2 regions of the Clostridium fungisolvens genome follow, and region 1 is predicted to be linked to the other one. Evidence: riboswitches for the same ligand, from Rfam matches in the RefSeq annotation. Region 1 holds a riboswitch; the other holds the start of a gene.
The links. Region 1 has a riboswitch for thiamine pyrophosphate ahead of thiM (hydroxyethylthiazole kinase). Riboswitches for the same ligand answer to the same signal wherever they lie in the genome.
Positions count from the first base shown of each region.

Region 2: it holds a riboswitch for thiamine pyrophosphate, as region 1 does, so the genes downstream of both, thiW (energy coupling factor transporter S component ThiW) here and thiM (hydroxyethylthiazole kinase) in region 1, are expected to answer to the same signal.

Region 1 is NZ_BLZR01000001.1:1,908,507-1,912,241, reverse strand. It holds gene bsdtw1_RS08095 (RNA polymerase sigma factor) at 1-367, opposite strand, end outside; gene thiE (thiamine phosphate synthase) at 961-1,581, opposite strand; gene thiM (hydroxyethylthiazole kinase) at 1,571-2,407, opposite strand; TPP riboswitch at 2,698-2,809, opposite strand; gene bsdtw1_RS08080 (cupin domain-containing protein) at 2,993-3,700, opposite strand.
Region 2 is NZ_BLZR01000001.1:475,858-479,592, forward strand. It holds gene bsdtw1_RS01845 (nucleoside kinase) at 1-167, shown strand, start outside; gene sdaAB (L-serine ammonia-lyase, iron-sulfur-dependent subunit beta) at 191-865, shown strand; gene sdaAA (L-serine ammonia-lyase, iron-sulfur-dependent, subunit alpha) at 903-1,778, shown strand; TPP riboswitch at 1,893-2,002, shown strand; gene thiW (energy coupling factor transporter S component ThiW) at 2,170-2,697, shown strand; gene thiD (bifunctional hydroxymethylpyrimidine kinase/phosphomethylpyrimidine kinase) at 2,698-3,510, shown strand.

The sequences.
Region 1 (3,735 bases):
GATTTTTATGAATATCACTAATAGAATTTAAAGCTTTAAGAATTTCTTCCTTTTGTTCTAAATCTAATATAAAGTCCTCAACTAGTTTGCTGTCATGTAAGGTTTCTTTAAAAATATCTTCGTCTATGCTCATATGAATATGTCTATTGTTCTTCCTACACAAATCATAATATTTATTAATTGCAACCTTAAAAAGCCATGAAGACATCTTATCAGATTGTATTCCATCAATGTACTTTAGTGCTTTATAGAAGGTATCTTGTACTATATCTTCAGCATTGTCTTGGCTGCAACCCAGCTTTATCAAATACTTATGAATGAGCTTCATTTTTTGCTCAAACATCTCGTTAATTAATCCATAGCTCATTCTTTCCTCCCTCTATAAAGTAAATATTTTCGGTAAAATTTAAAATTATCACCCTGTCTAAATATAGCCATAATTTTATTTCCTTTAATTTGAAGCGCTTCATTAAGTAATACTTATACCCAAATACAAACAATAATCTTATAAAAAGTTAGATTTTTACAACTCACCCTTATGGTTTTAATTTAGGTATCTATTACTAAGACGTTCTATGTTCAAATATGTATACAATTATTTTACATGAAAAATTTGCTGAAGCGAACTTTTATCAGCGAGTTTTTTTGTGCATCTGCCTTTCTGAATGTATATGAGGAAAATAGGCAGGCGAATAAGTTTTATTTTTTTTACTGTATAGCCATAAAAAGCTCCTAAAAACATTGAAACTCCCCATTTTTGCTAGCTTGAAAATTCTATATTTTCTTATACCGAAAAAAGGATAATAAAGAAATAAAAATTATATTTCCTTATTATCCTTCTAATTTAATTGATTTTCGCTCACTATTTCCTGGAAAATATATCCATACATTGAGGATTATATACACTTTTCCTTAAACAGCAACTCTTTATTTATTAATAAGCTTACAAACAAGCCAAAGTTATATCAATTCCTTCAATTCCTTCGCAGCTAAAGTTATTTCATCTTTACCTAAAATATCCGATATTACAGCTACCCCTTCGATATTTGCAGGTTTAAGAAGTGCTACATTTTTTGATGAAATACCTCCAATAGCTACAACCGGAATAGATACACTTTCCTTTATTGCTTTAAGTAATTCTATAGATACTGACTTTGCATCATCCTTTGAACTTGTTGGAAATACAGCTCCTACACCTATGTAATCAGCTCCATCTTTTTCCGCCTTTTTAGCTTCTTCAATAGTTGAAGTAGACACACCAACTATCTTATCCTTTCCAACTATTTTTCTCACTACTTCACAAGGCATATCACTTTGTCCTACATGAATTCCTTCAGCGTCAACTGCTAATGCAATATCGATTCTATCATTTATTATAAGAGGGACCCCGTAACTGCTTGTAACTTCTTTAACCTTTAAGGCTACCTTATAAAAATCAGAAGTAGTTATATCTTTCTCTCTAAGCTGAACTAGAGTTGCGCCACCCCTTATTGCATCTTCAACAGCAACAGCTATATCTCTTCCTTTTAATATTCCTCTATCCGTAACTAGATAAAGCTTGTAATCTATATTACTCTTCATTTATTCTTCCTCTTTCAATTATTACATCCTCATTTAGATTGTATATGCCATCTATTATTCTTGATTTTAATGTACCCGTACTTTCATTATTCTTATCTAGATTTTCGTATGCTACTTCTCCTGCAATGCTCATAGAAGTAATACCTGCAAGAGCTGCTATAAGAGCACTGTCTGTTGCCCCCAAGTATGAACCAATTAGTGACGTACACATACAACCAGTCCCTGTAATTTTAGCCATAATCTTATGTCCATTATGTGCTGTATATAGTGTATTTCCATCTGTTATGATATCCACTGCTCCAGTTATTGCAACTACTGTATTTAACTTCTTTGCAAAGTTTTTCGCCACTTCTTTTGCTATTGTAAACTCATCAGCATTTTCGTCTATAGTTTCTCCTGAGTCTACTCCTTTAGTTTGAGTTTCTATACCGTATAAAGTCTTTATTTCTGAAAGGTTTCCTCTTACAACTGATAACTTTACTTCATTTAATATTCTCTTTGCTACTTCTGTTCTATAAGCTGTTGCACCAGCACCAACTGGATCTAAGACAACAGGAATATTTAACTCGTTAGCTCTTTTTCCGCCTTCAAGCATTGCTTCCACAGTTCTGCTATTTAAAGTTCCAATATTTATAACGAAAGCTGAAGCAAGTGATACCATGTCACGTACTTCGTTGATATCATCAGCCATTACTGGTGATCCACCTATTGCTAAAGTTATATTAGCACAATCATTTACAGTTACATAGTTTGTTATATGATGTACTAAAGGAGTTTTCTCCCTTACGTTGTTTAATGCTTCTGAAACCTTTTTATTTATTCCCATTTGTTAATCTACCTCCAGGTTAATATTATTTTATTTAGCAATTATTCATCTAGGACTTCTTTACATTAGCCCTTATACTTGTCCAAAATCAATGCATTTACAGTTTCTTATGCATCTGCCTTCCAGAATATATATGAGAAAAACCTGGCAGACGAATAAGTTTTAATTTTTATTGTATAGCCATAAAAAATTACAAGATCATTGAAAGCTATAGGTTTAGCTAGCTTTAAGGTTCTATAATTTCCTATACAGTAAAAAAGCACAAACCCATAGGATTTGTGCTTAAATTAACATTTCAAATAAACAACTTCCTACGCTGGCATTACCCAGTTCAGGTTTTAGGGTCAAAGAATTGCGGTTCTTAATCTCAGTTGGCCAAATCCAACACCCCTGTGTTAAGGATGTACTACTTCAATCGGAAAATCATTTTCAAAGCACGTAGTTTTATGTCATACTCTTTCAAAAATTAAACTCCAATGAAAGTAATATATCTCTAAGTATTTATTAAGTTTTATAAAATCATCATAACATATCAATATATTTCCTTCAAGTAATTGATGAAAACATTAAGATTATTATTACTAATTAACGTTTCTTTGCTTCAGCAGCTTCTGCATTTGCTTTTGTAACATGAACAGTGCCATGTGGATGTTGAGGAGGTGCATAAATGGAATATAGTTTAAGAGGTACATTCCCTGTATTAATTACATTATGCCATGTACCAGCTGGAACCATGATTGCAAATTCATCTGCCACATTTGCTTGAAAATCCATTTTCTCTTTAGTTTTTCCCATCCTAACAATCCCTTGTCCTTGTTCAATTCTTAAAAATTGATCAACATTAGGGTGAATTTCAAGTCCTATACTATCTCCGATATCAATGCTCATTAAAGTAACTTGAAGATGTCTACCTGTCCACAGAGCAGTACGGAAAGTATTATTCTGTTTTGTGGCTTCATTAATATTAACAGTATAAGGTTGTGGACCATAGTCTTTTAGGGTAACTGGACTTCCACCGCCAACAGCAGTTGGTTGTGGTGCATCAGCTCTAAATCCATATACCTCTTCATCATTGAAAGGAACATAATATGAATCAAAATCTCTATTCTCCTGATTATGGTATGGATTATGGTACTGATTTTGGTATTGATTATAATGTTGATGATGATACATTGGTGTATTATAGAGATGATTAAAAGGATAAATGTAATAGCCATAGTACATATTGTATGGATTATACATGGCCATGTTATTAAAATAAGGATTTGGGTAACCCCAATAATTATTATACATGTTATTCCTTCTTTATATAATTTTACAGAATTATA
Region 2 (3,735 bases), 1.4 Mb from region 1:
GCGCTATTGAGGAATTGTCCAAAATACATCAGGATAGTGAAGTATACAATGAAGCTGAAAGGCTTATAGATTTTCTAAAACTTTTCGAAGCTATAGATAGTGATATGGTTCCTGAAAATTCTATCCTAAGAGAATTCATAGGTGGCAGTTGCTTTTATAAATATTGATTTTTAAATATGGAGTGTGACAAATGAAAAAATATGGAGCTTTTGATATAATTGGGCCTATTATGGTTGGGCCATCAAGCTCTCATACTGCAGGGGCAGCTAGGCTTGCAAAAGTTGCAGCTGCCATTGCTGGTGAGAGAGTAAAAGAGGTTACATTTCTTCTTCACGGTTCTTTTAGTAAGACCTATAAGGGACATGGCACTGATAGGGCTTTGGTTGCAGGCATACTTGGAATGGAACCTAGCGATTTAAGACTTAGAGAATCTATTGATATTGCTAGGGAAAAAGGGATAAAGATTGAATTCAAGGAAAAATATCTAGGAGAAGTTCATCCAAACACAGTTAAATTTGTAATAAAGGATGAAAATGATAGAATTTCTGAGATAACAGGCTCTTCGATTGGTGGAGGAAGTATTGTAATAACTGAAGTAAATGGCCAGGAAGTTAACTTTACAGGTCAGTATCCAACGGTAATAATATCTCATAGAGATGTTCCTGGAGCAGTATCTAAAGTATCATCAATTCTTTATGATAATAATATAAACATAGCTTTTATGAGCGTATTTAGAACTACAAAGGGTAAGGCAGCTACAATGATATTTGAAGTTGACAGCATTCTTACAGATGAAGTTGTAAAAGAGATAAAGCAGGTAGAAGCTGTTGATAATGTTATAAAAATAAATCCAGTTAAGGCTTAAATATAAATTAATCCTATTAGGGAGGGAAAAACAAAAGATGGTTAGGAATGGGGAAGAACTTATTAGTTTATGTAAAAAGAATAATTGGACTATTAGCGAATTTGCAATTCAATCAGAGATGGAGAGAAGTGAGTCTACCAGAGAAGCTATCCTTGAAGAAATGATGAAAAGCCTTAGGGTTATGATTGAAGCAACTGCTGAAGGTTGCGAAAAAGAAGTACATTCAGTAAGTGGTTTGATTGGTGGAGATGGATACAAGCTTCAAAATTACTTAAAGCAAGGGAAGAGCTTAACTGGAGATGTTATGGTATCTGCTATGGCAAAGGCTATATCCTGTGCTGAAGTAAATGCATCTATGGGAAGAATTGTTGCGTGTCCTACAGCTGGTTCTTGCGGAATACTTCCTGCAGTACTTCTTACTGTGGGAGAAAAATTACAATTATCTAATGAGAAGTTAGTTGAGGGATTATTTGCAGCAGCAGCTATTGGTAGCATAATAGCTCAAAATGCAACAGTGGCTGGTGCAGAAGGTGGATGTCAGGCTGAATGTGGCGCTGCAGCAGCAATGAGTGCGGCGGCAGTTGTGGAACTAATGGGTGGGACACCTGAAATGAGTTTAGATGCAGCTGCTATAGTTATAAAGAACATACTAGGACTCGTATGTGACCCTATAGCTGGACTTGTTGAAGTTCCTTGCGCAAAGAGAAACTTCGCAGGAGCAGTGAGTGCTTTAACTACTGCTGACTTGGTTATGGCAGGAGTGAATTCAAAGATACCTTTTGATGATACTGTGGATGCTATGTATAGAGTAGGTAAGAGTTTGCCGAGCGAACTTAGAGAGACAGCTCAAGGTGGTTTAGCTGTTACTAAAACTGGTTTAAAACTTAAGAAACAAGTCTTTGGTGATGAATAAGAATATTTAGGAAAGTAAGCAAGAATCAATGTTTAAGCTAGGATTGGTAGTGATGAAAATAGTGACAATCTATAGCTTTTATGTTAAGATAATTTATATTAAAAAATAAATAATAATCTGTGCTAGAGGGGCTGGTTATGCCGGCTGAGATAGAGAACGATATTCTCTGACTCTTAACACCTGAACTGGTTAAAGCCAGCGTAGGGAAGCAACAATAATTTTGTTAATTAATGCAGCTTTCTAGCTGCATTTTTTTGCTGTATAGTAAAGTATAAAGTTTCTAAGTTAACTAAACCTAGGTATTTAAAGTGTCTTAGAAATTTATTATGGATATAAGCAAAAAACAGAGTTTATATGATTCCTTCACAGATTAAAAGAAGGAGGCTTTTTTATGAAACAAAGTAGTGCTAATGTAAAAAATAATCAGAGTATGGTATATAAGTTAACCTTAAGTGGTTTATTTATTGCTTTTGGTACAGTTACAGGATCAGTTTTCTATATACCATTTTTAGGCGGAAAGATGTTTCCGGTTCAACACTTTTTAAATGTAGTTGCAGCAGTAGTACTTGGACCTTTCTATGGAGTAGCTAATGCTTTTTGCATCTCGCTACTAAGAAATATTTTAGGGACAGGTTCCATACTAGCATTTCCGGGAAGTATGGTTGGAGCTTTTTTAGCAGGAATAGTTTATAAGAAATTTAAAAATATATACCTTACAGCTGTAGGTGAGTTCGTAGGAACAGGAATACTAGGAGCCTTAATAGCATACCCAATGGCTACAATGATATTAGGTAAAAAGGTAGCTGCTTTTGCATATGTGTTCCCATTCTCATTAAGCTGTGCTGGAGGAGCAATCCTTGCAGTAATATTATTATCAGTACCAGTTATAAGAAAGGTGATCAAAAGGGAGGCATTATAAATGATAAGAAAGGCACTTACAATAGCAGGTTCAGATACTTGTGGAGGCGCTGGAATTCAAGCAGATATAAAATCATTTTCAGCTAATGGAGTTTATGGAATGAGTGTTATAACTGCAATAACCGTTCAAAATACTCAAGGTGTTTTTGGTATACAGGATGTTAACCCAGATATAATAGAGAAGCAAATAGAAGCTATATTCGATGATATTGAAGTTGATGCTATAAAGATAGGGATGGTATCTAAAATAGAATCAATTAATGCTATAGCATCCGCTCTAAAAAAGATAGATAAATTACCACCAGTAATTTTAGATCCAGTAATGGTTTCAAAAAGTGGATTTAAGCTTCTTTCTGAAGATGCAAAAGAAACTCTTATAAAAGAGCTATTTCCATTAGCGGAGGTTATTACACCAAATATACCAGAGGCAGAAGAAATTTTAGGATATCAAATAACAAACTTTGAAGAAATGTATAAGGCTGCGAAGGATTTAAAAGAATTAGGACCTAAATATGTTCTTGTCAAAGGTGGACATCTTGAAGGAGATGCTATAGATTCTTTATTTGATGGAGAAAAGCTCATAAGCTTTAAGCAGGAAAGAATAAACACAAAAAATACGCATGGTACTGGATGTACATTATCTTCAGCTATAGCAGCTAATGTTGCAAAGGGCATGAGTATGGTTGAGGCAGTAGAGGAAGCTAAAAAGTATATAACAATAGCTATTGAACACAGTATAGAACTTGGTAAAGGGGTAGGACCAACTAACCACTTTTATGAGCTTTACAGAAAAGCAGGTCTAAATAACGAATAAAAATATTTATAGTTGGAATTTCTATAAATAATCTTAGATAAATTAAAGGCGATGCAATTAAACATGTTGAAATTAATTGCTTATTCATCCGATGCTTTAATGAGCTTACGCAAAGAATTAATATGATTTTGTCATATTCCATGGCTAAAACTGTAAACTCACTACGTTCGAACAGTACAGTTTCTTAACGCCATTCCATTTGAAAAAATCATTTAATTCTAGCGG